Regions from separate parts of the Nocardioides sp. NPDC006273 genome, predicted to be linked through region 1. Evidence: riboswitches for the same ligand, from Rfam matches in the RefSeq annotation. Region 1 holds a riboswitch; the other holds the start of a gene.
The links. A riboswitch is a leader RNA that binds a small molecule or an ion and turns the genes downstream of it on or off. The one in region 1 is predicted to bind glycine.
Positions count from the first base shown of each region.

Region 2: it holds a riboswitch for glycine, as region 1 does, so the genes downstream of both, gcvT (glycine cleavage system aminomethyltransferase GcvT) here and gcvP (aminomethyl-transferring glycine dehydrogenase) in region 1, are expected to answer to the same signal.

Region 1 covers NZ_JBEXSD010000074.1:6,687-22,099, reverse strand. Annotated here, with positions in the region: gene ABZZ22_RS23865 (S-adenosylmethionine:tRNA ribosyltransferase-isomerase) at 1-450, shown strand, start outside; gene ABZZ22_RS23860 (OsmC family protein) at 611-1,048, opposite strand; gene pepN (aminopeptidase N) at 1,086-3,539, shown strand; gene ABZZ22_RS23850 (exonuclease SbcCD subunit D) at 3,621-4,820, shown strand; gene ABZZ22_RS23845 (SMC family ATPase) at 4,820-7,741, shown strand; gene gcvP (aminomethyl-transferring glycine dehydrogenase) at 7,826-10,711, opposite strand; glycine riboswitch at 10,789-10,879, opposite strand; gene ABZZ22_RS23835 (MerR family transcriptional regulator) at 10,962-11,579, opposite strand; gene ABZZ22_RS23830 (bifunctional nuclease family protein) at 11,756-12,223, opposite strand; gene ABZZ22_RS23825 (MerR family transcriptional regulator) at 12,255-13,007, opposite strand; gene ABZZ22_RS23820 (FHA domain-containing protein) at 13,010-13,492, opposite strand; gene gcvH (glycine cleavage system protein GcvH) at 13,592-13,978, opposite strand; gene ABZZ22_RS23810 (DUF881 domain-containing protein) at 14,073-15,413, opposite strand, start outside.
Region 2 covers NZ_JBEXSD010000067.1:1,179-16,591, reverse strand. Annotated here, with positions in the region: gene ABZZ22_RS23005 (hypothetical protein) at 1-528, opposite strand, end outside; gene ABZZ22_RS23000 (HAD family hydrolase) at 620-1,288, shown strand; gene ABZZ22_RS22995 (NUDIX hydrolase) at 1,299-1,868, shown strand; gene ABZZ22_RS22990 (helix-turn-helix transcriptional regulator) at 1,869-3,104, opposite strand; gene ABZZ22_RS22985 (DUF397 domain-containing protein) at 3,562-3,771, shown strand; gene ABZZ22_RS22980 (TetR/AcrR family transcriptional regulator) at 4,011-4,619, opposite strand; gene ABZZ22_RS22975 (FBP domain-containing protein) at 4,678-5,163, shown strand; gene ABZZ22_RS22970 (hypothetical protein) at 5,131-5,820, opposite strand; gene ABZZ22_RS22965 (NAD(P)/FAD-dependent oxidoreductase) at 5,817-7,409, opposite strand; gene ABZZ22_RS22960 (SRPBCC domain-containing protein) at 7,406-7,840, opposite strand; gene ABZZ22_RS22955 (L-serine ammonia-lyase) at 7,948-9,360, opposite strand; gene gcvH (glycine cleavage system protein GcvH) at 9,403-9,774, opposite strand; gene gcvT (glycine cleavage system aminomethyltransferase GcvT) at 9,795-10,898, opposite strand; glycine riboswitch at 11,057-11,152, opposite strand; gene ABZZ22_RS22940 (CobW family GTP-binding protein) at 11,268-12,317, shown strand; gene ABZZ22_RS22935 (Crp/Fnr family transcriptional regulator) at 12,338-13,018, opposite strand; gene ABZZ22_RS22930 (LLM class flavin-dependent oxidoreductase) at 13,181-14,185, shown strand; gene ABZZ22_RS22925 (IclR family transcriptional regulator) at 14,142-14,954, opposite strand; gene ABZZ22_RS22920 (CoA transferase subunit A) at 15,082-15,413, shown strand, end outside.

The DNA.
Region 1 (15,413 bases):
CTGGTCACCGACCTCGTCACGCACGGCATCCAGGTCGCACCCGTGACCCTGCACACCGGCGTCTCCTCCCAGGAGGCGGGCGAGGCCCCTGGCGCGGAGTGGTTCGAGGTCTCCGAGGCCACGGCCCGGTTGGTCGAGCAGACCAGGTACGCCGGCGGCCGTATCGTCGCGGCCGGCACGACCGTCACCCGGGCCCTGGAGTCGGCGGTCGTCCCGGCGACCGGAGCGGTCAAGGCGGCGAGCGGCTGGACCGACCGCGTCATCACCCCCGCCAATCCGCCGTACGTCGTCAACGGGCTGATCACCGGATGGCACGACCCGCAGGCCAGCCACCTGCTGCTCGTCGAGGCCGTCGCCGGCCCCGAGCTCACCCAGGCTGCCTACGACGCCGCTGTCGCCGGAGGCTACCTGTGGCACGAGTTCGGCGACTCCGCCCTCCTGCTCCCCTGACCCAGCCCGCCGAGTCCGCACATATGGCGAGCCGAATCGGTAGTTGTGGGCGACGAAACTCTACTTTCGTCGCCCATTTCTACAGTTTCGGCCCGCAGGTTCTACAGTCTCGGCCGCCTTTTCTACAGATTCGGCGAGGGGTGAGCGGGGCGGACGGGGGCTAGGAGAGAGTGCCCTCGGCGTAGGTCACGGGGGTGCCGACGGCGACGGTGCGGCCGACGGTGCACAGTCGGGTCTCGGACTTCTTGATCGCGTCCGGGAGGACCTTGCGGGCGGCGTCGCCGGCCTCGCCGTCGGGGAAGGTGATGTCGAAGGTGACCGAGATGTCGATCAGGCGGTTGCCCTCCTCGTCGCGGATCTTGGTGGCCGCGGCAAGAGCCTCGAAGGCCTCCATCGGCGACCGCTTGCCGGTGATGAAGTCGACGTCGAGCGCGCTGCAGCCGGCCAGGGCCGCGAGGAGCATTTCGACCGGCGTGAAGTCGGGGTCCTCGCCGTGGCCGAGCACCAGCGAGCCGCCGCGGGAGTTGGTCGCACGGAAGCGGTGCTCGCCGATCTTCTCCAGAGAAACCGAGCGCAGGTCGTCAGCAGAGGAAGTCATGGGGAAAGACTGCCATCTGCCCGTTAGCCTGTGCGACGTGAGCACCCAGAGCCTGCCCCTGCGCCGTGACGAGGCCGCCGCCCGAGCCAGTCTGCTGACGATCGACGACTACGACGTACGTCTCGACCTGGCCTCCAGCGAGAAGACCTACCGTTCGGTGACGACGATCCGGTTCACCTCGAGAGGCGGGCCGACGTTCGTCGACCTGAAACCGGTCTCGGTCGAGCGGATCAGCCTCAACGGCAGCCCGGTCGACCCGGCCACGCTCGCCAAGGGCCGCCTCCCGATCACCACGCAGGAAGGCGCCAACGAGCTCCTCGTCGAGGCCACGATGCCGTTCCGCAACGACGGTGAGGGGCTGCACCGCAGCGTCGACCCCGCCGACGGCCGGGCCTACGTCTACGGGATGTGCTTCATGGACGCCGCCCCGACGATCTTCGCCTGCTTCGACCAGCCCGACCTGAAGGCGCCCTACACCTTCCACGTGACCGCGCCGAAGGACTGGACGGTGATCGGCAACGCTCCGGGCACCCAGACCGAGCCCGGCGTGTGGGAGCTCGAGCGCAGCCAGCCGCTCTCGACGTACTTCGTCACGCTCGTCGCCGGCCCTTGGCACGTGATCGATGACGAGCACGACGGGATCCCGCTGTCGCTGAGCTCGCGGCAGAGCATCTCCGCCGACCTCGACAAGGACGCCGAGGAGCTCTTCACGCTCACCAAGCAGTGCTTCGACGAGTTCCACCGGCTCTTCGGCATCCGCTACCCGTTCGGCAACTACCACCAGGCGTTCGTGCCGGAGTTCAACGCCGGCGCGATGGAGAACCCGGGCTGCGTGACCTTCCGGGACCCGCTCATCTTCACCTCGCGGGTGACTCGCGGCATGCGGATCCAGCGGGCCACCACCGTCGCCCACGAGATGGCCCACCAGTGGTTCGGCGACCTGGTCACCCCGCAGTGGTGGGACGACCTGTGGCTCAACGAGTCCTTCGCCGAATACATGGGCAACCGGGTGACCGCAGAGGTGACCGAGTACGCCGACGCCTGGGCCGACATGTCCTACGCCCGCCGCCAGTGGGGGCTGACCGCCGACCAGCGCGGCTCGACGCACTCGGTGGCCGGCAACGGCGCCGAGGACGCGGTCTCGGCGCTGCAGAACTTCGACGGGATCTCCTACTCCAAGGGCTCCGCGATCCTGCGCCAGCTGGCCGCCTCCCTGGGCGACGACGTCTTCTTCGCGGGCGCGGTCGACCACTTCACCAAGCACCGGTTCGGCAACGCGACGATGCACGACCTGTTCGGCTCCTGGGCCTCGGCCGCTGCCGAGGCAGGGATCGAGTTCGACCTCGACACCTTCACCGCCCAGTGGCTGCTCACCGCCGGCCCGGACACGCTCTCCTGGGACCCGGCCAAGATGGTCGTCAACCGCACCGCGCCCTCGCTGCACCCGGCCGACCGCTCCCACACGTTCCGCGCGGCGATCCTCAACGGCACCCGCTGGACCACCGAGGACATCACGGTCAGCAGCGACCAGACGCCGCTGAAGGTCGCCGCCAACGCGGTCGTGCTCGACCCCTACGACGACACCTGGGCCGCGGCGATCCCCGACTGGGAGACCGTGCAGGCGCTGAAGGGTGCGATCGCCTCGATCACCGACGACGGTCTGCGCGCGGGCGTGTGGAACAACCTGCGCAGCGCCTGGTTCAACGCCGCGATCGACCCGGCCGACGTCATCGACATCGCCGAGGCGTCCCTGCCGATCGAGGACCTCGAGGACACCCCGCGGCGTACGATGCCGTGGCTGTTCGGCTCCGTGGTCCCGCTGGCCCCGGAGGGCGCCCGCGAGCGGCTCCACGACGCGGCGCTGCGCAAGCTCGCCGAGGTCGCTCCCGGCTCAGAGCTGCAGCTGTCCGCCTACCGAGCGGCGATCCGCTCGGCTCGCTCCGAGTCGCTGCTGCGGGAGTGGCTGGCGACTCCCCCGGCCGGCATCGAGACCGACCTCGACCTGCGCTGGCGCATCCTCGCCAAGCTCGCCGAGATCGGGTCGGCGACCCGCGAGGAGCTGCAGGCCGCGTACGACGCGGAGCCGGCCAACGACGCCCGCATCCACCACACCGGAGCCCTGGTCAGCATTCCCGACGCGGAGGCGAAGGCGTACGGCTGGTCGGTGTTCACCGGCGAGACCGATCTGCCCAACTACGACATCCTGGCCGCCGGGCGAGCGTTCTGGAGCGGTCCGGCCGAGCTCACCGAGAGCTATGTCGAGCGCTACTTCGACGAGCTTCCGGCCACCGCCGAGAAGCGGTCCGGCTGGAGCCTCGCCGAGGCCGCCGAGGCGTTCTTCCCGAGCGGCTCGGTGACCGAGGAGACGGTCGTCGCCGCTCGGGCGGTCGTCCAGCATGATCTCGACCCAGGCGTACGCCGCCGGGTCTCCGATGCTGCCGACAACCTGCAGCGCCAGCTGGCGATCAAGATCACCTATCCGCGCACCTGACCCGGGCATGAGTGCTGCGACCCGCACCCTCGTCGCGGGTCGCAGGCTCGAATGTCCGTGGTCACCGATAGTTTTCGTTACATGCGGATCCTGCACACCTCCGACTGGCACCTGGGCCGGTCCTTCCACCGGGAGGGCATGCTCGGGCACCAGGCGGCGTACGTCGACCATCTCCTCGCCGTCGTGGAGCAGGGGAACGTCGACGTGGTGTGCGTCTCCGGTGACATCTATGACCGCGCCCTCCCGCAGGTCGACGCGGTTCGGCTGGCCTCCGAGGCGCTCTCTCGACTGGCTGCCTCGCGGGCGAAGGTCGTCATCACCAGCGGCAACCACGACTCGGCCCAGCGGCTCGGCTTCGGCTCCGAGCTCATCGACGCCGCCGGCATCTTCATCCGCACCGACCTGGCCGGAGTCGGCCGCCCGGTGATGCTTCCCGACGATCACGGCGAGGTCGCCTTCTACGGTCTCCCCTATCTCGACCCCGACGCCGCCAAGGCGTCGTGGCGACTGGAGTCCCGCTCCCACCAGGCAGCGCTCGGCGAGGCGATGCGCCGGGTCCGCGCCGACCTCGACAGCAGAGGCGGCCGCAGCGTGGTGATGGCCCACGCCTTCGTCACCGGGGCTGAGCCCTCCGACTCCGAGCGCGACATCTCTGTCGGTGGTGTGTCGATGGTGCCGGCCAGCCTCTTCGAGGACATCTCCTACGCCGCTCTCGGCCACCTCCACGGCCGCCACACGATCACCGAGACCGTGCGCTACAGCGGCTCCCCGCTGGCCTACTCCTTCTCCGAGGCCAACCACCTCAAGGGGTCGTGGCTCATCGACCTCGACGAGTCCGGCTTCGTCGCCAGCGAGTTCGTGGAGGCGCCCGTCCCGCGGAAGCTGGCCAGGCTGCGAGGCACGCTCGAGGAGCTGCTGAGCGACCCCCGCCACGGGGATCACGAACAGTCGTGGCTGCAGATCACCCTGACCGACAGGACCCGCCCGGCCCAGGCCATGGAGCGTCTGCGACGGCGTTTTCCGCACACGCTGGTGCTCGGGTTCGAGTCCACCGCACCGGTCCTGGGCGCGCTGTCTCGACCGGACCCGTCCCGCCCGCAGCGCGACATCGACCTGGTCACCGAGTTCGTCGCCGAGCTCCGCGGCGAGCCTGCCGCCAAGGCCGAGCTCGCGCTGCTTCAGACGGCGGTCGACGCCTGCTGTGAGGACCCCGAGGTGGACACGCTCGACTCGCGCGCCGGCGACGCCGAGGAAGAGGAGTGGCTCGAGGTGCTCTTCTGATGCGTCTCCACCACCTGGAGGTCGCCGCGTTCGGGCCCTTCACCGGCACCGTCGAGGTCGACTTCGACCAGCTTTCCGAGGCGGGGCTCTTCCTGCTCTCCGGAGCGACCGGCGCCGGGAAGACGAGCGTCCTGGACGCGGTCTGCTTCGCGCTCTACGGCGACGTCCCCGGTGACCGTTCGGTCGCGAAGCGGCTGCGCAGCGACCGCGCCCCGGCCGAGGTCGCGACGCGGGTCGTCCTGGAGGCGACGCTCGCGCAGCGACGCTTCCGGATCACCCGCTCGCCGTCGTGGGAGCGTTCCAAGCGGCGCGGCGCGGGCACCACCACCCAGCAGGCGTCGGTGGTGCTCATGGAGCAGGTCGGCGAGGAGTGGCGCACACTCACCACCCGTCTCGACGAGGCCGGCCATCTGGTCTCAGATCTTCTCGGGATGACGCTGACCCAGTTCGTGCAGGTCGCGATGCTTCCCCAGGGCCGCTTCCAGGCGTTCCTCCGCTCCAGCGCCGAGGAACGCAAGCGGCTGCTCGAGCGGCTCTTCCGCACCGAGCGCTTCGCGGATGTCGAGCGCTGGCTCCGGGAACGCCGTGTCGAGCTCCGGCGCCGCTCCGAGGAGCTCAACGCCGGCGTCGCCGAGGTGGTCAGCCGGACCAGCGAGACCGCCGCCGTCACGCTCCCCGAAGACTGGGACGTCCACGATCTCGGACTCCCCGCCGGCGACGGCGCCATCGCGACCTGGGCGCGCGCTCTCGCCGAGGAGGCCACCGAGGCGCAGGCGGTCACCTCCGGCGCCGCGATGGAGGCCCTGGCAGCGGAGGCGGAGACCCTCGACGCTCTCGACGCCGCCCGCGCGATGGCCGAGAAGCAACGCGGCCTCCGCGCCGCCGCTGCCGCCGAGACCCGGCTCGTCGCAGCGGCCGAAGAGCAGCAGGATCGCGTACGCCGCGTCGAGGCCGCCCAGCGCGCCGAAGCCGTCACCGGGGTCAGCGAGCTCGCCGACCAGGCCCGGCGTGAGCACGAGCAGACGACCGCCCTGGCTCCGAGCGACCTGACCCTGGCCGATGCCAAGGCAGCCCTCGAGCGGGTATCGGCGCGTCTCGCGCAGGCGCGTGCCCTCGAGCCCGTCCAGCATCGCCTCGACGAGGTCACCCGCGAGCTCGCCGCCACCCGCACCCAGCGCGACCATCTGCTCACCCAGACGCGCGAGCAGGCACAGCTCGCCGAGGAGCTGCCCCAGCAGGTCGAGTCGCTCACCGCGGACCTGGCGGCGGCCACCGACGCGGCTGCCGCGATCCCGGTGCTACGTACGCAGGTCGCGGCGGTGACCGAGGTCGGCCGACTGACCGGAGAGCTCGTCGAGGCCCGCGCCAGGCACGAGGCGGCCAGGACGGCAGCCATGGAGGCGCGCACCCACTATCTCGACGTACGCCAGGCCCGGCTGGACGGCATCGCCGCCGAGCTCGCCGGTGCCCTCGCGGTGGGCGCGGACTGCCCCGTGTGCGGGTCCCACGAGCACCCTCACAAGGCTTCCCCGGCCGATGGAGCCCCCGATGCCGCGGCGGAGAAGACCGCTCAGACAGCCTATGACAACGCCAGCGCCGAGGAACACGCTCGCGACCAGCACGTGCGCGACCTGAGCACCCGTCTTCAGCTCGCCCAGGAGGCCGCCGGGGAGACCGATGAGCCTGCCGCGGCGATGGCCGAGCGCCTGGCCGGTCTGGAGCGGCAGGCCGCCCGCGAGCCGGGCCTGCGCGCCGAGCTCGCCTCCGTCGAGGAGCGCCGAGCCCGCTCGGCGACGCTCCGTGCCGAGCTGGAGACCCGTGCCGCCGAGCTCGAGACCACGCTGCGTCACCTCACCGAGGAGCGCGCGCGGCTCGAGGAGCAGCTGGGCGACGTCCGTGGTGACCACCGTGATCTGGGCGCCGTGCTCGCCGCTCTCGACCGCGACCACCGGGCCGCGGTCACCGACCTCGAGCGCCTCGAGGCGGCCGCCCGCGCCGCCGAGGCCCTCGCCGCAGCCGAGCGCACCCTGACGGCCACCGCGGTCCGCGCGGGCTTCGGCTCGCCACAGAGCGCGCTCGCCGCCGCACTCGCACCGGAGCGGGTCGCCGCCCTCAACAGCCAGATCAAGGCGTACGCCGACAGCTTGGCGGCTGCCCGAGCGACCCTGGACTCCCCCGGCGCCGCCGAGATCCTCGCCACCGACGAGCCCGACCTGCCCGCGCTCTCGCTCGCCCACCGCAAGGCCGCCGACGCCGCAGACGCCGCCCGCTCGGCAGCAGACACCGCGGACGCCCGGGCCGCGCGCCTCGACTCCCTGCAACGCGACCTCACCCAGGCGCTCTCCACCTGGGCGCCGGTGCGCGGCGACCTCGAGATCGCGGCCCGGCTCGCCTCCTTCGCCGAGGGGAAGAGCAGCGACAATCAGCTGCAGATGAGCCTGTCGGCCTACGTCGTGGCCTACCGCCTCACCCAGGTCGTCGCGGCCGCCAACGAGCGGCTGGCGAAGATGAGCGACCAGCGCTACGCCCTGGAGCACTCCGCGGCCAAGGGCGCCGGAGACCGCCGCGGCGGCCTGGCGCTGATGGTGCGCGACGACTGGTCGGGCGAGTCGAGAGACCCCGCCACCCTCTCGGGCGGCGAGACCTTCGTGGTCTCCCTCGCCCTCGCTCTCGGTCTGGCCGACGTCATCATGAACGAGGCCGGCGGCCAGATGCTCGACACCCTCTTCGTCGACGAGGGCTTCGGCTCGCTGGACGCCGACACCCTCGACGACGTGCTCGACGTCCTCGACACGCTCCGCGAGGGCGGGCGCATCATCGGCGTGGTCAGCCACGTCACCGAGATGCGCGAGCGCATCCCCACGCAGCTCGCGGTCGCCAAGGGTCGCGAAGGCTCCACCCTCGAGATTCACGGCACCTGAGCCCAACCGGCCGAGGCGTCACTCCCGTCGTTCGAGGCGTCACCCGCGTGCCGTCTCGGCCGGCGCGGGTGACGCCTCGACAGGTCACTCGGCGAAGGACTCCACCGGCGGGCAGGAGCAGATCAGGTTGCGGTCGCCGTAGGTGTTGTCGATGCGAGCAACAGGGGGCCAGTACTTGTCGGGATCGATACCGCTGGGGAAGACGGCCTCCTCGCGGGAGTAGGGGCGGTCCCACTCACCGACGAGCGCACGAGAGGTGTGCGGGGCGCCGCGCAGGACCGAGGTCTCGGCGGTCCACTCGCCCGAGGCGACCCGGTCGATCTCGCCCTTGATCGCGATCATCGCCTCGATGAACCGGTCCAGCTCAGCGAGGTCCTCGGACTCGGTCGGCTCGACCATGAGCGTGCCGGCGACCGGGAAGGACATGGTCGGGGCGTGGAAGCCGTAGTCGATGAGCCGCTTGGCGACGTCGTCGACCGTCACCCCGGTCTCCTTCGTCATCGGCCGCAGGTCGAGGATGCACTCGTGGGCGACCAGGCCGCTCTCACCGCGGTAGAGCACCGGGAAGTGCCCGCCCAGCCGCGCGGCCACGTAGTTGGCCGACAGCACGGCCGCCGATGTCGCCCGGGTCAGGCCCTCGGCGCCCATCAGGCGGACGTAGGCCCACGAGATCGGCAGGATGCCCGCCGAGCCGTACGGAGCGGCCGAGATCGCGCCGATGCCCGAGCGCTTCGAGGCGTCGGGGTGCAGCGAGTGCGACGGGAGGTAGGGCGCCAGGTGGGAGCGGACCGCGACCGGACCGACGCCCGGTCCGCCGCCGCCATGCGGGATGCAGAAGGTCTTGTGCAGGTTGAGGTGGGAGACGTCGCCGCCGAACTCGCCGGGCTTGGCGTAGCCCAGGAGCGCGTTGAAGTTGGCACCGTCGATGTAGACCTGACCGCCGGCCGCGTGCACCAGCTCGCAGACCTTGGTGATGCCCTCCTCGTAGACCCCGTGGGTCGAGGGGTAGGTCACCATGATCGCGGCGACGTTCTCGCCGTGGGCGTCGAGCTTGGCCCGCAGGTCGTCGAGGTCGACGGTGCCGTCCTCGGACGACTTCACGACCTCGACCTTCATCCCGGCCATCACGGCCGAGGCGGCGTTGGTGCCGTGCGCCGAGGACGGCATCAGGCAGATCTTGCGGTGGCCCTGTCCCTGCGCGTCGAGGTAGCCACGGATCGCCATCAGGCCCGCGAACTCACCCTGCGAGCCGGCGTTCGGCTGGATCGAGACCTCGTCGTAGCCGGTCACCTCCGCCAGCCATCCCTCCAGCTCACCCACGAGGCGCGCGTAGCCGGCAGCGTCCTCAGCGGGAACGAACGGGTGCAGGTCGGCGAAGCCCGGCAGCGAGATCGGCTCCATCTCGGTGGTCGCGTTGAGCTTCATGGTGCACGAGCCGAGCGGGATCATGCCCTTGTCGAGCGCGTAGTCGCGCCCCGCCAGCTTGTGCAGATAGCGCAGCATCTGGGTCTCGCTGTGGTGGGTGTTGAAGACCTCGTGGGTGAGGTAGTCGGTGGTGCGCAGCAGAGCGTCGGGCAGCGCGCTGGCCGAGGTGCGGTCGATCTCCTCCAGGTCCATGCCCGAGACGCCGAAGGCGTTGAGCACGGCCGACAGCGTCGAGCGGGTGGTCGCCTCCGAGGTGGAGATGCCGACGGTGTCGGCGTCCACCAGACGAAGGTGTACGCCGAAGCGGCGCGCGGCGGTGACGACGTCGGCCGCCCGCCCGGGCACGGTGACCCCCAGCGTGTCGAAGAACGTCTCCGAGACCAGCGGGAGACCGGCCGACCGGAGCGCGGCCGCCAGCACAGCGGCGTAGCGGTGGGTGCGGGTCGCGATCGTCCGTAGCCCCGCGGGGCCGTGGTAGACGGCGTACATCGAAGCGCCGACGGCCAGCAGCACCTGCGCGGTGCAGATGTTGGAGGTCGCCTTCTCCCGGCGGATGTGCTGCTCACGGGTCTGCAGGGCGAGGCGGTACGCAGGTCGCCCCTCGGCGTCGACGGAGACGCCGACCAGGCGACCGGGCAGGTGCCGCTCGATCCCCTCGTGGACGGCCATGTAACCGGCGTGCGGGCCGCCGTAGAAGAGCGGGATGCCGAAGCGCTGGGTGGAGCCGACGACGACGTCGGCGCCGAGCGTGCCGGGCGCCTCCAGGACGGTCAGCGCGAGCAGGTCGGCAGCGACCACCGCGAGCGCGCCGCGCTCGTGGGCGGCATCGATGACCGGCTTCAGGTCGGGCACCCGACCGGAGGCGCCGGGGTACTGCACCAGCACGCCGATCAGATCACCCTCGGGCAGGCCCTCGGAGAGGTCGGCCACGACGACCTCGAGGCCCATCGCCTCGGCGCGCACCTTGACGACCTCGATCGACTGCGGCAGGGCGTCGGCGTCGATGACGAACGGAGCACTGCCATTCTTCTGGGCGACCTTCCGGTTGGCCCGGTGCACCAGCGCCAGTGCCTCAGCGGCCGCGGTGCCCTCGTCCAGGAGCGACGAGTTCGCCACCGGCAGGCCGCTCAGGTCGCCGACCATGGTCTGGAAGTTGATCAGGGCCTCGAGGCGGCCCTGGGAGATCTCGGGCTGGTAAGGCGTGTAGGCGGTGTACCAGCTCGGGTCCTCGAGCACGTTGCGACGGATCACCGGCGGCGTCACGGTGGCGTGGTAGCCGAGCCCGATCATCGCCTCGCCGGGCTTGTTGGATGCAGCGATCTCCCTCGCCAGCGAGGCGACCTGCGCCTCGGACAGCGCGCGCGGAAGGTCGAGCGACTCGACCGACCGGATCCCGGCCGGGACGGCGGCATCCATCATCTCCGCTACCGAGTCATACCCGAGCCGCGAGAGCATGGTCTTCTCGTCGGCGGCGGAGAGCCCGACGTGGCGCTCCACGAACGGGGAGGCGGCATCGAGCTCGGACAGGGTGGGCGTGTCGGACACAGTGGCTCCTGAGGGCATCTAAGACAACTCGTAAGCCCTCCCCCTCTGTCACCGCACATGCACGGCTTCAGAGTTGCCTGGTCCGCACAGTCGTGGGTGCCTGAGAGTTTCCGGGGAGGAATTGCCCCTTCGGCGCCCCAACACGTGGGGCTCTCCCGTGCGGGATGGTCAGCAGCCCCAGCATAAAGGACGAGCCCCTGAGGCCCCGCCTTCGCGGGGCCTCAGGGGCCGGTGTCGACTGAGTCCTATCTCACCCGGCGGTGCGGGCGGCGCGCCTGGCGGCCAGCTCGTCGGACATCGAGGCGACGTGTTCGCCGTCCTCGGACGTACGCTCGCTGGGCAGCTCGGCGAGAGTCCCCTCGACCTCGCGCCAGACACCGCCGATGGCGATGCCGAAGACACCCTGTCCGCCTTGGAGCAGGTCGATGACCTCGTCGTTGCTGGTGCACTCGTAGACCGAGGCGCCGTCGCTCATCAGGGTGACGCGGGTCAGGTCGTCGGTGCCCCGCTCGCGCAGGTGCTGCACGGCGGCACGGATCTGCTGCAGCGAGATGCCGGCGTCGAGCAGACGCTTGATGACCTTGAGGATCAAGATGTCGCGGAAAGAGTAGAGCCGCTGCGTGCCCGAGCCGGTCGCGCCGCGCACGCTCGGCTCGACGAGACCGGTGCGCGCCCAGTAGTCGAGCTGGCGGTAGCTGATCCCGGCCGCGTTGCAGGCCGTCGGCCCGCGGTAACCGGTGTCGCTGGGCAGGGTCGAGACATCGTCGGTGAAGAGAAGGCCCTGCTCGTCAGCCTGCTCCGCCGCGCGTTGCGCGTCGTCGGCGCCGTCGCCGGGCTTCTGTTCGTGGTCGAACACGATGTCCTCCATCGTCTACTCCGTTGTGCGTAACTCCACTCGGGGAATGAACGGCTGCGGCGGGGGGACCACACCGTTGGAGTTACAACAGAGACAATTACAAGGTAAGCGCCGTAAGCGCCCTGGTCAAAGAACCCTCCCCGGCGTGTCGCCGCCGCTAACTCTCAAGCTCAACTTGAGGGTTAGGGTCAGTGGGACTCGAAGTCCTCGGGCGTGATCTCGTCGAGGAACTCGCGGAACTTCTCGATCTCGTCCTCCTGCTCGGCCGGGACCGCGAGGCCCGCCTCGTCGAGGACTTCGTCGGAGACCACGATCTTGGTGCCCGTACGCAGCGCCAACGCGATCGAGTCCGAGGGTCGCGCGCTCACCTCGACACCCGAGGCGAAGACCAGGTTGGCGTAGAAGACCCGGTCGGTGACCGAGGTGATCTGCACCTCGGTCAGCTCGTTGCCGGTCGCCTCCACGACGTCCTTGAGCAGGTCGTGGGTCAGCGGTCTCGGCGGCACCACACCCTGCTGGGCGAAGGCGATCGCGGTCGCCTCGACCGCGCCTATCCAGATGGGCAGGTATCGCTCACCTGCCACCTCGCGCAGCAGCACGATCGGCTGGTTGGAGGGCATCTCCACTCGGACTCCGAGCACATCGACCTCGCGCATGCGTCCACCCTACCCGGTCGCTTGAGCAGCCTCAGCGCTCGCGCAGGCCCGACTTCACCAAGGTGGCGTGCAGACGCACCGCCAGCGACGCGATCTCGCTGCCGATCTCCTCGGCCCTGCCCTGCGCTCCGGCGTTGCCGGGACGCCTCAGCGGCGCGACGATCTGCTCGATGAGACCGACCTCGCGGTCGGCGGCGGCCTTCATCCCGCGCAGATGGCGGGGCTCGATACCGAACGCGGCCAGCTCCTTGGCCGTGCGCGCGATCGTGAGGGCGTCGGTGTCGTAGTGACCGCTGCGCAGCGGAACCACCAGCGCCATCCTCTCCAGCTCACTCAGGAGCGAGTCGTCGACCTCGGCGATCTTGAGCAGCTCGCGTCGCGAGATCCTCATGTTGTCCGTACGCCGGAACGACTCGGCCCCCGGCGCACCGTCGGGCGTCAGTGCGACCGTCGGCACCGTGGGCACGGTCGGCTCGATCTCCGGCGGCTCGAGGCCGCGGTCGATCGCGTCGAGGTGCTCGCCGATGACCTTGAGGGGCAGGTAGTGGTCGCGCTGCATCCGCAGGACGTAGCGCAGTCGCTCCACGTCTCGGCGGGAGAACTTGCGGTAGCCCGCGGGCGTACGCTCCGGCTTGATCAGTCCCTTGTCCTCGAGAAACCGGATCTTCGGGATGGTTACCGTCGGGAAGTCGGGACGCAGCTGGTCCAGGACCTGCCCGATGTTGAGCCGCTCCCCCGAGTCGCTAGCCGGCCGTTGAGGGTCAGGCGTGGCGGCGGCGGCCATGACTACGCCCCTTCGTGCCCGGCGTAGAAGACGAGCCGGAACTTCCCGACCTGGACCTCGTCCCCGTCCTTGAGGACGAACTTCTCGATCCGGTCGCGGTTGACGTAGGTGCCGTTGAGACTGCCGACGTCGGAGACCTCGAACGTGTCACCGGTGCGCGCGAACTCCGCGTGGCGACGCGAGACGGTGACGTCGTCGAGGAAGATGTCGCTGTCCGGGTGGCGACCCGCGACCACGGTGTCCTGGTCGAGCAGGAAGCGGCTTCCGGCACCGGGACCACGCTGGACGACGAGCATCCCGTTGCCCGGCGGCAACGCCTCGACGGTGGCCGCCTCGATCGGGCTGAGCACCCGGTCGGAGGTGTCGGCGTCAGCTCCGAGCTGGATCGTCGACGTCTGGTCGGTCCCGGTCAGGCTTACGCCACACTGCGAGCAGAACCGCGCTTGGTCGGGGTTCTGGCTTCCGCAAGCGGGGCACACGGACATTTGAGCTCCAGGTTCATCGAGGGCCGGGCACATACCCTCAAGTGAACGTTGAGGGATGGTATCCGCAACCTATCAGGTCGGCCCAGGTGTTCGGTTGACTTACGCGTCGAGTGATGCCTCGTACGCCGCGGCGTCGAGGAGGCTCTCCAGCTCAGCAGGATCGGCCGGGTTGATCTCGAAGAGCCAGCCACCGCCGTAGGGGTCGTCGTTGACCAGCTCGGGCGTCGCGTCGAGCGAGCTGTTGACCGCGACGACCTCACCCGAGATCGGCGCGTAGATGTCGCTGACGGACTTGGTCGACTCGAGCTCGCCACAGCTCTCGCCGGACTTGATCGTGTCGCCGACGGTGGGCATCGAGACGTAGACGATGTCGCCGAGAGCGTCCTGGGCGTAGTTGGTGATCCCGATCCGTACAGACCCCTCGGTCTCGCCGGGGTTGCGCAGCCACTCGTGCTCGCTGGTGTACTTCAATTCCTCGGGGTACACGGGTATCTCCTCATCAGGCGTACTGGTCTGGCAGCGGTTGATCGTCCCGCGGAGCCGGTGTACGAAACCCTACTGCGCCGCACTGTTGAAACCTTCAGCGGGACACGGTGTGAATCGACTCGATGTCGATCTTCTCCTCCGACTCCACGTCGACCTCCGCACCCTGCTCCTCGAGCTGGTCCTGCGGGCCCTGGTAGAAGTCGATCGCGCCGGCCAGCGTGTCGGGTGGCCCGATCACCTTGAGACGGTAGGGCGGGCTGATCAGCTCGCCGCCGACGTTGAGACCCGACGCGGGCTGGCTGACCTCGATCGAGGACGACGCGACCAGACGCACCGCCTCGCCGTCGGCCCCCTCGAACTCCATCGCCTCGGCACCACTCGTTCGCAGCTCCTCGATCAGGTCGAGGAGCGCGGTCAGCCGCAGCGGGTCGCTGCCGGGGTCGATCTCGATCGTGATGCCCGGCCCACTGACCGGCACCGTCCCGGCGATCACCCGCAGGGTGTCGACCTGCTCCTCGGCGCGCTGCAGCGCCGTCTGCTGCTGCAGGGTCTGGTCCTCGAGCTCGTCGCGGGTCGCCTCGAGCTCCTCGATCTGCTCCTGGGCCTTCTGCGTCGTCCCGGCCAGGCCGGAGAGGATGTCGATCAGCTCCTGCTCTCGCAGGCCGGCGTACGTCGAGTCCTCGGTGTTCGTCTGGACCTGCACCACGGCCGCGTAGCCGAGGATGCAGAGCAGGACCGCCACTGCCACCTGGCCCCGCCTGAAGTGGGTGAGCGCGTCGAAGAGCCGTGCCCGGCCGACCAGCGGCGCGGGCTCCTCCTCGGGGTCTTCGGTGGCCTCGGGCTCCGCGGTCTTCTTCGGCTCCTCGGGCTCGGGGACCTCGGCCACGTCGTCGGACTCGTCGGACTCGTCCGGGACGTCCTCGTCCTCGCGGGTGTCGGGGTCTTCCTGCTCGTCGGCCTTCTCCGCCGCGGGTTCATCCGCCGCGGGTTCATCCGCCGCGGGTTCATCCGCCGCGGGTTCATCCGCCGCGGATTCGTCCGCCTCGGGTTCATCCGCCTCGGCCGATTCATCAGACTCGTCGTCGTCTCGCCCCGGGTCGACCGCCGGCTGCTCCGCCGCTGCCGGTTCGTCCATGTCATCGGTCTCGTCGGTCGCCTCGACGGTGGCGTCGTCGGGCTCCGCCTTCGCCGCTTCGGACTCGTCCGGCTCCTCGGCCTCGGCCGTGGCCGCGGCGTCGTCGGCGTGGTCGGTCGTCTCGGACGCTTCGGCCGGCTCGCCGCTCGGAGCCTGCTCAGCCGGCGGCGTACCTTCGTCCTCGGGCGTGGCGACGTCCTCGCTGACGGCTTCCTCCGCGGACGCCGCAGGCTTCTTCGCCGCAGCCTTCTTCGCAGGAGACCGCTTGGCCGCGGTCCGCTTCACCGCCGGCCGCCTCTT
Region 2 (15,413 bases), on a different contig from region 1:
CAGGACATGGCCGGATTGCGTTGGCGGCTCCCACCGGTCGTCTGAAACCAGGAATGCCATCACTGCTTCGGGCGCCAACTCAAGTTCCCCGTTTGTGCATGGCACGCGCCATTCACGTTCATGGAGCCAGTCGGACGTCGAAGGATCGGTCCTAACAAGCCAGCCATGCAGCGCTGGGTCGAGTGTCTTTCTGACGTCGGACCAGAGGTCGTTTCGGACGTACCAGACCGGCCCACCACCCCGGTCCCAAACCCACTGCCGCCGCAACACCAGCCCCCATCCGGAAAAACCAGCTGCTGACAAGAGCGCCGCCGCTCCAAGCTTGTTGCTCTCGCTAAGGCACACCACGGGCTCGTCTGACCCCGGCACCGGATGGCCCCTCAGCGCCTGCTCCCAGACGATGTTGTCCAATCGCTCTTCAGGCGACATCAGAGCCACTTCGGGCGCGAACGACTCTCTCGCACGGCCTGTGAAGTGGACCAGCCCTTCCGACTGGCCAGGGTGAGAAACGGGACGCAAGTTCGACATGCCGGCATTCTCTCCTGTCCATTGCCATAGGCGCTCGCACCCGCGTCACTCCGCCGCCTGTGACACAGGTGGTGTGGAAGGATCCCGATCCATGATTCGGGCGGTGGTGTTCGACGTAGGCGAGTGCCTGGTTGACGAGACCCGCGAGTACGGGACTTGGGCGGACTGGCTGGGGGTGCCGAGGCATACGTTGTCGGCGGTGTTCGGGGCGGTGATCGCTCGTGGGATGGACTATCGCGAGGCGTTCCAGGTGTTCCAGCCGGGGTTCGATCTGACCGAGGAACGGCGGAAGCGGGAAGAGGCCGGGCAGGCTGAGCGGTTCGGGGAGGATGACTTCTATCCCGACGTACGCTCTGCTTTGAAAGCGCTGCGCGAGGACGGGTTGTGGCTGGGGTTGGCTGGGAACCAGACAGTGAGCGCGGGGCGGACCCTGCGGGAGCTGGACTTTCCAGTGGACATGGTCGCAACCTCCGACGACTGGGGTGTGAGCAAGCCGGATCTGGGGTTCTTCGAGCATGTCATCGAGGCGGCTCCGTACGCGGCGGAGGAGATCCTCTACGTCGGCGACCGGCTCGACAACGACATCCGGCCGGCCGCTGAGTCCGGAATGGCGACGGCGCTGATCCGACGAGGGCCGTGGGGCGTGATCCAGGAACACGACCCGGCGGCAGACGAGATCGCGACGCTTCGAATCTCGTCACTCGCCGAGCTTCCCAAGTGGATCGCGGCCCTCAACGAGAGTGGACCGGAAGGCCGCTAAGTTGGTCACCGTGGCCGAGCGCAGCGCGACCCAGTGGATCATCCATAGCGAGGAAGTCGTCGACGACAAGTTGAAGATGGTGCTCAGCCGGGCGAACGTGGAGCTTCCTGATGGGACGTTGTTCGATCAGTGGGTGATGCGGATTCCCGCGGCGGTCCTGGTGCTCATGGTCGATGACTCCGAGCGGGTGCTGATGATGTGGCGCCATCGGTTCATCCAGGATCGGTGGGTGTGGGAGCTGCCGGGTGGCTACCTCGACGACGGCGAAGAGCTGCACGTCGCCGCTCTGCGTGAGGCCGAGGAGGAGACCGGCCGGAGGCCACGCACGATCGAGAAGTTCCTTGAGTTCCAGCCGTTGGTCGGCAGCGTGGACCAGCCGAACATCATCTACCTCGCTCGCGGGGCCACGGACACCGGTGCAGCCCCCGACCTCAACGAGACTGACACGGTCCGCTGGATCCCGCTGGACGAGATCGAGGGATTGATCGCCGAGGGCAAGATCATCGGGGCTGGCTCCGTCGCTCCGCTGTACAAGCTGCTGCTGGCTCGCGCTGAGGGCAAGCTTCGGTCCGAACCCTGATTAGGCAGTCACTCCGAGCCTGGATGCGAGCGCTCGGGACTCACGCTCATTGAGCCGACCGCCATGCGTCACCAACTCGGACGCCAGCGACCGCGCCAACGGGTGGCTACGCATCGACTCCTCGCTGATGCCAGTGCCGGTGCGGAGCGCACCGAGACTGCCGATCCAGTCCTGCTGTTGGGCGTAGGCACGGGACAGTTCGAGCCACAGCCGCGCCCGCCTGTCCACTGAGGGCACCGCGTCGGGGTCTACGGCGCTAGCCACCTCGAGCGCTCCCCCGGACTTGCGTAGTTCGACCTGCACTGACACGGCGCTGACGTCGGTGTTCGCCACGCCAAACAGGGTCCACGGGTGCGCGGAGCCTTCAGGCATCGCGCGCGCCATCGTCATTGCCTGGTCGATCCCACGGAGCGCGTCACCCTCACGACCGATCCGGGCGGCTGTGATTGCCCCGTGTAACTGGCAGGCACCCCACATCGCTTGGGCATCCTCGTCGCCGTCCAGGTGCGGCTCAAGCAGTGCCACGGCATCCGATGCGAGCCGGTAGGCGTCTTCCTCGCGGCCTGTCGAGCGCCAGACGTTACCGAGCACCCACGACGCCGACGCGAGCGTTACCGGGTCATCAGCGATCTCAGCGGCAGCCATGCAGCGGTCAGCAGCAAGCCAAAGCAATGGAGCGTCGGCAACCCAAGCCAAAACCTGCTCGGCCAACGCGTACGCACCGGAGAGCGCGGCGGCAGCGTCGCGTCGTTCCTGCCCGTCCAGGGTCCGCAGCGCACGTCGCCCATCAGTGATCAGCTCGGGGAGCATTGCCCCTGCGTCAGCGCGAGGCGTCTTCGAGGTGTGCCAAAGCCTCCATGCGCGCTCGACGCGCGCGGCGAGTTCATTGGTGTCGATGGGCGAAGGGACAGGACGAAGATCCACGCCTTCAATGGCCTCACGAATGGCAGGCACGACGGGATGTCCGGCACGGCGAGAGATGCCAACCAACAACTGGTGCTCGCCTGTGATCTCGGTCAGGTCACGTACGCCGAGCGCCTGCCCGATCTTGAGCAGCATCTCAAGGCCAGGAGGATGCTGAAGCCGGCCCTTCTCCACATCGCGGAGCCAGTCCTCAGACCGACCGACGAGACCAGCGATGACCGCCCGGGTACGCCCGGTGCGGGTGCGGATGTTCTGGATGCGCTCGCCAATGACGCGTGCGGCGAGTTCGTCGGGGTTCTGCGGATTCGGCATGGGCCTTGCCTTCATCACGAGATTGGGACCGCTTCCAGGATAGGGCTCAGCGGTGAGGCCTCACCACCAATGGAACTAGGGGGAATCTCCCCACTTGAGGCGGTGGGTTGCCCCCACCTGCCCATGCCCTGCACGTCCAACAGGCTTGTCTCACCCCGGGGCGCTGCCGGTTGGGATCGCCTCCTTCAAACCATTGATGGGCCTGCGGCGTTCCGGGTGCCAGCACTTTGTCTATGAGACAGGACTCAGGGGATGGACCAGGACCCGACTACATGCGGCACGTGCGGACTGCGCTGGCTCAGAGAGCAGAAGCACCCTCCTGCCAGACGTTGTCTCCTGAGGAGCGCCGGAGGCTTGGCGCTTTGGGTTCATACAGACCCGTCAGTACGGCCGTAGACAGTCGCACAAGCGGTGCGGGGACCGTCTCCTCGGAGCAGAATCTACGAAAGGTACGCGCATGACCGCACTCCCCGAGCTCGAGTTCCGCACGTCAACCGCGTGCTCCTACGACAACAACGACCCTCGGTGCGTGGAAGTCGCGACCAACCGTCCGGGCACGGTGGCGGTCCGCAACTCCACGACCGGCAAGACTGTCGAGTTCACGACGGCTGAGTGGACAGACTTTCTGACCGGTGCGAAGGTGGGAGAGTTCGACGTCAAGCCGTAGGGAGCTCCGCTATGGAACCGTGCCCGCAGTGCAGCGGCAGCGTTGAGGTAGACCCAGAGCACCCTGAAGTGCTGCGTTGTATGTCCTGCTGGCGGTCCTGGTTCTCGCCCAAGGCGCGTCCCTGCCTTGGCCACCGGCCCATCCTGAACGCGGCCCTGCGCAGCCTGGCAGGCGCCAGAGACCTACGCCGCAATTGACTCATTTGATCCAGGGAGGTCGGCGGCGCTTAACCATCGCGATCAGTGACACTGCGCCGTCGCTATCCGCGTGAGGGTGCGGTCCAGGTCCTCGAGGACCGCGGGCCAAGTGGTCTCACTCGTGGGCTCGCGGTGGGCGAAGGTGCCGGCCATCTCCAAGGTGATGTAGCCGTGGATGAGGCTGGACATCAGCCGGACGGCGTACGTATCGTTGGTCTCGGCGATGCCGTAGCTGCGGACGACGGTGAGGGCGAGGTCGGCGTTGCGGCGGCCGGCGGTGATCGCCTCACCCACGGAGTCAGTCCGGGACTCCCTCGCCTGACCGGGCGGTACGCGTTGGCGGGTGGTGGCGTCGTAGCGGCCGGGTGAGCGGCGGGCGAAGTCGCGGATGGCGTCGGCGTACGCGACGAGGAGGTCGCGGCCCTCCCCCGCCATCGCCCGGCTCGTGGTGTCGGCGAGCTCGTCGAGGACGTACGCGGTGACGGCGGTGCGGAGGTCGGTGGCTCCGGAGATGTGGGAGTAGAGGGTCGGCGATCTGACGCCGAGGTGGCGCGCGAGGACCGAGATCGTGACGGCGTCGAAGCCCAGCTCGTCGGCCAGGTCGGCGGCGGCCGCGATCACGGCGGTCCGGTTCAGCCCTGGACGGCCCATCAACATCCTCCGAATAACGAGTTGCCTAACGGTTGTAGGAAATTCTAGCCTCGTTGATATGAAGCCGCTGACCGAGACCGACGTACGCTCCTCGTTCGTCAACCTCACCAAGGGTGCGACCAAGCGCCTCAACCTCCCCGCTGACCTGGCCGAACGGTCGTGGGGCGACCTGGACTACCTCGGCTGGCAGGACCCGAAGGCGCCGCAGAACCACTACCTCGTCACCGAGCACGAGGGCCGGCTCTGCGGCGTCGCCCTCCGCGCCTCGCGTGAGACGCGCGGGCCGCGGAAGACGATGTGCGCGCTGTGCACCACGGTCGGTGACGTCGCGCTGCTGGTCGCCTCCCGCGCCGGTCGCTCCGGGCAGGACGGCAACTCCGTCGGCACCTACATCTGCGCCGACCTCGACTGCTCCCTCAAGGCGCGCGGCAAGCGCAAGCTCGACAGCCCGGTCATCCACGAGACCCTCAGCGTCGAGCAGAAGGTCGACCGGTTGCTCGGCAACCTCGACTCATTCGTAGCGCGGGTGCTCAAGCCCGCGTAGCGGCTTGGCGACGGGGGTCCGCGACCGCCGCGCCGTCGCATAGGCGGGAGCTCGTAGGTGGCGGTGCCATTCGTAGATCTCGAGCCCGGGTGGTGTCGAGCGGGTCGGGTCGAAGGAGAGCAGCAGGTCGTGGTCCGACTCGACGGTCAGCTCGAGCGTCGCGAACGGCGTCCAGTCCGTCCCGGGCCGCGCCCACACCAGCTGCCACGTGGCCGCGCCGGCGAACTGCGCTCCGAGCCAGACCGGCCCAGTGGGGGCGCGGTACGGGAGCAGCGTGCTGAAGAACCCGTCGAACAGACGGGTCTTGGGAGCCAGCAGGAACCGGGTCCATCGACCATGACCGGTGGTGGCGAGCAGGAGGTCGGCGTGTTCGCCGCGGGCGGTGGGAACGCGCACGGCAAGCCCGTTGATATCGGGCACCTTCTCAGGCAGGCCGACCGCACGGGAGAGTCGTACCACCACCTCGTCCGCCCCGCCTTCATCGAGGAACGCCGCGCCCGTGGTGGCTCCCCGGTGCCGCCGCAGCAGGGCCAGGTGCACCTCGCCGTGCGGGTGCAGGGGCTTGTCGGCGGGTCGCAAGTGGGCGAGCACGCCGACACCGGCCTGCAGCACCCGACCGCCCGCGCGCGCCATCGAGTCTGTGACCGTGGGAATCACGCGGCTTGCCTTCCCCATCGAAAGCGATCGTGCAGGATGGCGGCACGGGCTGCGTTGCTGCCGGCTGCGCCGTGCACGCCACCGCCGGGGTGGGCGGAGGCGGAGCCGGGGAACAGTCCGGTGATGCCGGTCTCTGCCCGCCCCAGCCCCGGCACCGGTCGAAAGACCAGCTGCTGGTGGAGCTGAGAGGTGCCGCCGCCGATCGCCCCGCCGATGAGGTTGGCGTCGAGAGCCTCGAACTCTTGGGGTCCGAGAACGCGTCGTGAGGCGATGGCACTGCCGAAGCCGGGCGCCAGGCGCTCGATGCGCGCCTGCATGCGGTCGGCGAAACGCTCGCACTCCTCCTGGTCCCATCGTCCGCGCAGCCCGTCAGGCCCCGCATCGCGCAGCACCGTCTGCGGCACGTGCGTGTAGGCCCACACCGACTCCGTCCCCGGCGGCGAGCGGGTCGGGTCGGTGGTGGTCATCTGACCTGCCAGGAGGAACGGAGCGTCGGGGATGACGCCGGCAGTCACCTGAGACAAGGACTGGGTCATCTGCTCGACCGAGTCGGCGACGTGGAACGTGCCGGGCGCGTACGCGGGTTCGGTGAGCCATGGGATCGGCTTGTGCAGCGCCCAGTCGACCTTCACCGTGCCCGGGTCCAGCTGGAAGTTCGCCATGCCGGCTGCGACGCGTCGCGGCACGTCTGCGGGGTCGAGCAGCCGGCCGTACAGATGGGGCGCCGCGACGGCGGCGATCACGGCCCGGCCCACCTTGATCCGGTGGCCGTCACGGGTGCGAACCTCGGTGACGCGACCGTCGTCGACACCGAGGCGGGTGACCTCGGCACCACAGCGGACGTCACCACCATGCTCGCGGAAGCGGCGCTCCAGCGCGGCGGCGAGCATGCCAGCGCCTCCCTCTGGGACGGGGAAGCCGACGGTCTGGCCCAGCATCGCGAGCAGAAGCCCCATCGTGCCGGAGCCCGGCGCATCCAACGGGATGTCGGCATGTCCGGCGTTGCCGGCCAGGAGCAGACGCGCAGCCTCGCCCCCGAAACAGTTGCGGGCGAGGTCTCCGGCTGGCGTGAGGAGGGTACGCACCGCCGCCAGGCCCCCTGCACGACGTAGGGCGTTGAGCAGGTGAACCCCCGGCCGCACGGGCGGGAACGGGGTCAGCAGGGCATGTACGAGCGGTTCACCGATCTGGTCCCAGAGACCGCACAGCTCCAGCCATGCCTGGCCGTCGCCGGCGTGCTGGGCATCGAGCAGCTCTGCGGTGACGTGCCGGTCGCGGTGCAGCAGCGCCCAGCTGCCGTCTTGCAGGGGGTGGCCCAGGACCGCGGGAGCATGCGTCCACCGCAGCCCGTACTCGTCCAGACCGAGCTCGCGGATAGCGGGAGAGGCGGCCGCGAGCGGATAGAACGCGCTGAAGGTGTCGTGGACGAAGCCCGGGTGGACGTCCTCGGAGCTGCGGACCGCTCCGCCTGTGGTGGGTTGGGTCTCGAGCACCAGCACCGACCAGCCCTTGTCGACCAGCAGGTTGGCCGCGACCAGGCCGTTGGGTCCGGAACCAACGACGACCGCGTCGTAGGCGGCGTCACTCATGGACGGTGTTCGACGATGTAGGCCAAGCGCCGGAGAGTCTCCACATTTCGCCAGCCGACAAGCGAATCCTGGACCAGCCGTGGGATCATAGCGCCCGGGCCATCGACGGCCTGTTCTCGAATCGCGATCTCGGTGTCCTCTCCTGCCGCCTCCACCGTGATCTCGACATGCGCGACCCCTGCGGGCCAGGCGCGCGCACGGAGCAACAGCCTGCTCCCGGGCGAGCACTCGAGCACCTCGGTGCTGTCGTCGATCAGCAGTGGCCAAGCGCCGACGGAGTGATACAGCTGCGCGCCGACGTTCGGCCAGTCCTTGTCTGCGTCGCGCAATCGAGAGGCGCCGACCACCCAGGCCGGGTACAGCCAACCGTCCGAGAGGACGTCCCACACGTGCTGGGGTGATGCGTGGACCAATCTGCGGTTTGTACTCATGGAGATGTCCTCGGCGACTTGGGGTCACTGGCCGTAGCGGTACCCCGCCCGCGGCGCCTTATGCGGACGGCCAGGTTGCGGAGGAGGGGCGCCGCGTACAGCAGGGCTCAGCACTCGATCACGTTGACCGCGAGGCCGCCGCGGGAGGTCTCCTTGTACTTGACCAACATGTCGGCCCCGGTCTCGCGCATGGTCTTCAGCACCTTGTCGAGGCTGACCTTGTGGGAGCCGTCGCCGTTGAGGGCGAGGCGGGCGGCGTTGATCGCCTTCACGCTGCCGATGGCGTTGCGCTCGATGCACGGGATCTGCACCAGCCCACCGACCGGGTCGCAGGTGAGGCCGAGGTTGTGCTCGATCCCGACCTCGGCGGCGTTCTCGACCTGCTCCGGGGACCCGCCCAGCGCCTCGCACAGAGCGCCCGCCGCCATCGCGCAGGCCGAGCCGACCTCGCCCTGACAGCCGACCTCGGCGCCGGAGATCGAGGCGTTCGTCTTGCACAGGATCCCGATCGCGGCCGCGGTGAGCAGGAAGCGGGCGATGCCGTCCTCGATCGCGGCCTCGTCCAGGCCGGCCTCGGGGGCCACGAAACGTACCCAGTAGTGCAGGACGGCGGGCACGATGCCGGCCGCGCCGTTGGTGGGAGCGGTGACGACCCGGCCGCCCGAGGCGTTCTCCTCGTTCACCGCCAGCGCGAACAGGTTGACCCAGTCCATGACCCGGAAGGGGTCCTGGGCGCCGGCTCCGGAGGCCAGGTCGCGATAGAGCAGCGGCGCCCGGCGCGGGACCCGCAGACCACCAGGAAGTACGCCGTCGGTGACCGGGTCACGGTCGCAGCCGGCCTGCACGCAGTCCGCCATCACCTGCCAGATCTCCAGGAGACCGGCGCGGACCTCGGCCTGGGTACGCCAGGTGAGCTCGTTGGCGAGCATGAGGTCGGATACCCGGAACCCCTCGCGCTCGCAGGTGCTGAGCAGCTCGGCACCGGTGGTGAACGGAAACCGGACACGCGAGCTGTCGGGAACGACCCGCGCGGCGCCCGAGGCGTGCTCGTCGACCACGAAGCCACCGCCGACGGAGTAGTAGGTCCGCTCGCGGCGTACCTGGCCTGAGGCGTCGTAGGCGGTGAACACCATGCCGTTGGGATGGTCCGGCAGGCTCTTGCGCCGATGCATCACCAGGTCGGTGTCGACGGCGAAGCGGATCGGACGGTGGCCGCCGAGCGTCAGCTCGCCGCGCTCACGGATCGCCGCCACCCGCGCCGACGAGCTGCGGGTGTCGACGGTCGCCGGCTCCTCGCCCTCGAGGCCGAGGAGCACTGCTCCGGCCGAGCCGTGGCCGTGACCGGTCGCGCCGAGCGACCCGAACAGCTCGGCCTTCACTCGCGTCACCTCTTCCAGCTGACCGTCTTCGACGAGGCCGTCGACGAAGGTCTTCGCGGCCCGCATCGGTCCGACGGTGTGCGAGGAGGACGGGCCGATCCCGATCGAGTACAGGTCGAACGTGCTCAAGGTGATCGCCACGACCGGGGCCCGGGCACCGCTGAGGTCAGCGGTCACGTCAGTTCACTCCTCGATCAAAGCGTCGTAGGCAGCGGCGTCGAGCAGGTCGGGAGCGTTCGAGATGCGCATCTCGAAGAGCCAGCCGGCACCGAACGGGTCGCTGTTGATCAGCGCCGGGTCGTCGACGACGGCAGAGTTGATCGCGAGCACCTCGCCGTCGGCGGGCGCGAAGAGGTCGCTGACCGACTTGGTCGACTCCAGCTCACCGCAGCTCTCTCCCCCGGTGATCTTGGCGCCCACCTCGGGCAGCTCGACGAAGACGATGTCACCCAGCGCCTCGGTGGCGAAGGCGGTGACACCGACGCGCGCGACCTCGTCGCGGGTCTCGATCCACTCGTGCTCGGCGGTGTAGGACAGGTGGGTCGGGTTGCTCATGGCGGTGCTCATCTCTTGGCTCATTTCTTGGAGTAGAAGGGAAGGTCGACGATCTCGGCGTCCTCGTGGCTGCCGCGTACGACGACCTGGACCTTGGTGCCGGTGACGGCGAGCTCGGGCCTGACGTAGGCCATCGCGATGGGTCGGCCCAGCGTCGGCGACGGGGAGCCGCTGGTCACGACGCCGATCTCGTCGCCGGAGGCGGGATCGACGACGGCGTAGCCGGCCCGCGGCGACCGGCGACCGGTGGCCACGAGACCGACGAGCGTGCTGCGCGGGCCCTCTTCACGGCGCGCGGCCAAGGCGGCGTCGCCGACGAAGCCGTCGGGCTTGTCGAAGGAGACCACGCGGCCGAGGTTGGCTTCGAAGGGCGTCGTCTCGCGGCTCAGCTCGTGACCGTAGAGCGGCATGCCCGCCTCGAGCCGGAGGGTGTCGCGGCAGGCGAGGCCGGCGGGGATCAGCCCGTGCGGCTCCCCGGCCACGGTGATCGCCTCCCAGACGGCGGCGGCCGAAGAGGGCGCGCAGTAGACCTCGAACCCGTCCTCCCCGGTGTAACCGGTGCGCGCGAGCAGGACGTCGGTCCCGACGATCGTGCCGGCGTCGATGGCGTAGTAACGCAGGGACGGTACGTCCAGCTCTGTCACCGCCGCGACGATCGCCGACGAGGCCGGCCCCTGGACCGCGATCAGCGCCCACTCCGCGGAGGCGTCACGGACGACGGCGTCGTACCCGTCAGCCCGCTCGATCAGAGCCGGCGCGACCACATGGACGTTGCTCGCGTTGGCGACGACCAGGTAGCGCTCCTCCTCGAGCCGGTAGACGACCAGGTCGTCGATGATGCCGCCGTCCTCGGCGCAGATCATGGAGTAGCGGGCGCGACCGAGGCCGATCTTCGACGGCCGACCGACAAGGGCGCGGTCGAGGGCCCGACCCGCCTGCGGCCCGGTCACCTCGATCTCGCCCATGTGGCTCAGGTCGAAGAGCCCGGCGGTGGTGCGTACGGCATTGTGCTCGGCGGTCTCCGAACCGTAGCGGACCGGCATGCTCCAGCCGGCGAAGTCGGTGAACGAGGCGCCGAGCGACTGGTGGATCGCATGCAGAGGGGTAGGGACAGGTGAGGTCATGTGCGGGAGGCTCCCTGATGATGGCTGCCGCTGACGCGGCGCCCGTGGACGGGTGACCTCCCCGCTCTGTCATCGCTACCTGAGAGCTTCACCGCCCCGTTGGGACGATTTGCACCGTGGGTGCAGGATCCAGCGGATCCTGTCTTTCCAGAGTTCGCCTCACCACAGCGGTCATGGGGCCTGAGAGATTCTGGGGAGGTTTGCTCCTTCGGCGCCTCACCCGGGATGGACGAGGACTCTCCCGCTGCGGTTCGAACGGCGGATGTGAAGTTGTGCGGCAAACCTAGGTCTGGCCACCTCGGCCGTCAAGATCTGGCGAGCCTCGACCCCGTTAACGGGAACTGTTCTCATCGGTCCTACGATGGCTCGATGCCACCGACCAGCGCCAGCACCCGGGTTCCCGTGGTCATCCTCACCGGCCATCTCGGGTCGGGCAAGACGACGTTGCTCAACCATCTGCTGCGCCAGCCGGGCGCGCGGGTGGGCGTGGTCGTCAACGACTTCGGCGACATCAACGTCGACGCCGGCCTCGTCACAGGTCAGGTCGACGAGCCGGCCTCGATCGCCGGGGGCTGCCTGTGCTGTCTGGACGACGCCGGCGGCCTCGATGATGCCCTCGAGAAGCTGACCCACCCGCGGCTCGCGCTCGACGCCGTCATCGTGGAGGCCAGCGGGCTCGCCGAGCCCGGCACGCTGGCCCGGCTGGTCCGCTTCAGCGGTGTCGAGCGGGTACGCCGCGGAGGACTCATCGAGGTCGTCGACGCCTCGGCCTACTTCGACACCCTCGACGACGGCCGGGGCCAGGCACCGGTCCGGTTCGCCGCGGCCACCCTGGTCGTCATCAACAAGACCGACCTGGTGCCGGCCGCCGAGCGGGACGAGGTCCTGGCGCGGATCGAGCGACGCGTGCGCGAGCACAACCCCGACGTCCAGATCGCGTACGCAGTCGGTGGCCGCATCGATCCCCGGCTCGTCTACGACGCCGCTGTGCCCGAGGACCCGCCCGACGAGCTGCCCATCGCCGCGCTGCTGCGCGAGGCGGCCGCCGACCACGCGGCCCATCAGCACGCCCGGTCGGTCACCGTCACCACTGCTGGCACCGTCGAGCCCGCTCGGCTGCTCGACCTGCTCGAGGACCCGCCGGCTGCGGCGTACCGGGTCAAGGGGACCGTCGCCGTCGCGACCGGGCAGGGCCCGCGGAGCTATCAGGTGAACCTGGTCGGGCGCAGCGCCCATGTGGCCGCGGAGAGGCGAACGCCCAGCCGGGCGACGGAGCCCCAGAGCGAGCTGGTGGCGATCGGTCTGGACCTCGATCCCGATGCGGTCCGGCAGAGGCTCACCGATGCCCTCGCTCCCGCCGAGCGACCGAGCACCGACGGCCTCCGCCGGCTCCGCCAGCTGGTGCGCGTCAGTCTCTGACCGGTCTCTGACCAGCGCTCTCAGCCGGCTCGGCGTACGATCCGTTCCATGTCGGTGATGACCACCGAGCGCGACTCCAGTCTGACCCAGCCCTTGGCCGCGAAGTCGGCGAGCGCCTTGTTGACCGTCTCCCTGGCCGCGCCCACGAGCTGGGCGAGCTCCTCCTGGGTGAGGTCGTGACGGACGTGCACGCCCTCATCGGTGGTCTCACCGAACCGCTCGGCGAGATCCAGCAGGGCCTTCGCCACCCGGCGGGGCGCGTCGGCGAAGACCAGGTCACCGATCACGTCGTTGGCCCGGCGCAGGCGACCCGACAGCAGCGCGAGCAGTCCGCGCGTCACACCCGGCCGCCCGTCGAGCAGCCTCAGCAGGTCGTCGTGCGACAGCGAGGCGAGCTCGACCTGGTCGGTGACGGCCGTGACCGTCGAGGAACGTAGACCGGGGTCGAAGAGCGAGAGCTCACCGAAGACCTGTCCCGGCCCCAGGATCGCCAGGACGCTGTCCTGCCCGTTGGCCGAGGCACGGCTCAGCTTCACCTTCCCGGACACGACGGCGTAGAGCCGCTCAGCGGCATCACCCTCGTGGAACAGCACCTGGCCACGCCGGAGGCGGGCCTCCCCCATCATCGCGAGCATCGCCGTCATCGACTCGTCGTCCAGCTCGCCGAAAAGCGGCGCGTGCCGAAGCACGTCTCGATCCATTACTAAGCCGCTCCTGTCGTCGTTTGGCTCAAGCCATCAGGGTACCGAGGCCAGGGGCGCCGACAGCGGATGTGTGTCCCTCATCGCACGCCTGTCGAGTGCGTTCTTCGCCACACCGGAGATGATGGGAAGCCTCGAGACGAGGACGGGGTTGGTGTTGTTGTGAAGCTCTCCATGCTGGACAGGTCCCGCACCCGGGCGGGGTACGCCGAGGGCGCTGCGCTGACCCACACGATCGAGCGGGCGGTGACGGCCGAACGGCTCGGCTACCACCGGTTCTGGGTCGCCGAGCACCATGCGGTGCCGGGGATCGCGTCGGGATCGCCGCCGGTGCTGCTCGGCGCTCTCGGTGCGCACACCTCCACGATCCGGCTCGGTTCGGGCGGCGTGATGCTGCCGCACCATCAGCCGCTGGTCGTGGCCGAGCAGTTCCTGATGCTCGACGCGCTCTACCCGGGTCGGATCGACCTGGGAGTCGGACGCACTCTGGGCTTCACCGCACCCGTACGCCGCGCACTGCGCCAGGATCTCGACGACGCGGACACGTTCGCCGAGGACATCGAGGAGCTCCGTGGCTATCTCGACCGCACCGCGGCGGTCACCGCCCGCCCGGCCGCCGCGCGCCAGATCCCGGTCTTCGTGCTCGCGACCGGACGCGGTCTCGCTCTCGCGGCGAGGCTCGGGCTGCCGGTCGTCGTGGGCGGTCCGGCGCTGCACAGCCCGCGGGTGGGCGAGCTGCTCGGGGCGTACCGGAACGACTTCCGGCCCTCCGCTCAGGCTTCGGCGCCGTCGGTGACGGTCTCCGCCGACGTGCTGGTCGCCGACACCGACGCCGAGGCCGCCGAGCTCGCGCTGCCGGAGGCGTGGGCGATGGCCAGGTCGCGGCAGACCGGCGAGTTCGGGCCGCTCGAGCCGCTCTCGGCGATCCGCGACCAGGCGTGGACCAACCAGCTGCGCGAGCGGGTCGAGGCGCATCTCGCGCGCACGACCGCGGGCTCCCCCGCCACCGTGCGTCGCCGCCTCGACCGGCTGGCCGAATCCACCGGGGCTGACGAGCTCCTCGCCTTCACCTCCACCTACGACCTCGACGCCCAGCTCGCCTCGGATGCCGCGCTCGCCGAGATCATGACCGGGCGGACCCAGGCGTCGACCCCGTCCCGGAGCTAGTCGTCAGGGTGTGGGCGGCCTCCAGGAGGAGGCGGCCCAGCTCGGCCTGACGCGGGGGCGCGAGACGGGCCTCGATGCCGGTGATGCTCAACGCTCCGTACGGCTGCCCGTGGGCGTCGAAGACGGCCGCACCCAGACCCCAGCTACCGACGACGAGCAGGCCCGGGTTGACGGCGAAGCCGCGCTCGCGGGTCGCGGCGACCCGCTTCCGGAGAGCGGACGCCGAATGCTGCTCACCGTAGGACTCGACGAGGTCGGTGCGGGCCAGGTAGGCCTCGCGTCGCGACTCCGGCAGGAAGGCGAGGATCGCCAGGCCCGCCGAAGCGACCCCGAGCGGGAACCGGATCCCCTCGTGGAGCACGTGCGAGCGGATCGGGAAGCTGCCGTCCTCGCGCAGGACGCAAACCGTCTCGTCGCCGCGCCGGATCGAGAAGAAGGCGCTCTCCCCCGTCTCCCGGGCGATGCGCAGCACCGCCGCCCGGGCCGCCGGGGTGATGTCGTGGCGGGTGGTCGCGGCGGCGCCGAGCAGGAAGCACTCCGGGCCCAGGTGCCAGGCGCCGGTGTCGTTGTCGCGCTCGACCAGCCCCTCCTCCTGGAGCGCGCTGAGCAGCCGGTGAGCGGTCGGGCGCGGGATCGTGGCGGCCGTCGCGAGCTGGGTGGTCGTCGCACCCTCGGGCTCGCGCGCGGCGAGCAGCCGCAGCAGGTGCGCGCTGCGGCGGATCACGCTGGGCTGAGTGCTGGGCTGCGGCTCGCCCGGACCGGGTTGCATGGGACGTACGATAGGCGTGTCCATTCAGTGAACGCCACTGCGTCAGCGGGGCCGCTCATCGAAAGACTGAGCGGGAACTCGCGCTCGCCTATTGACCGATCGGCGTGCCAGGCCTTGACTGATCATCATGGACAAGGTCATCTCCTCAGCCGCCGAGGCGGTCGCGGACATCCCGAGCGGAGCGACCCTCACGGTCGGCGGTTTCGGGCTGTGCGGCATCGCCTCGGTGCTCATCAATGCTCTCCTCGAGGCCGGCGTCACCGACCTCGAGGTGGTCTCCAACAACGCCGGCGTCGACGACTGGGGCCTGGGCCTGCTGCTCGGTGCCGGGCGCCTGCGCCGAGTCGTCGCGTCGTACGTCGGTGAGAACAAGGAGTTCGCGCGGCAGTACCTCTCCGGCGACCTCGAGGTCGAGCTGACCCCGCAGGGCACGCTCGCCGAGCGGATGCGCGCGGGCGG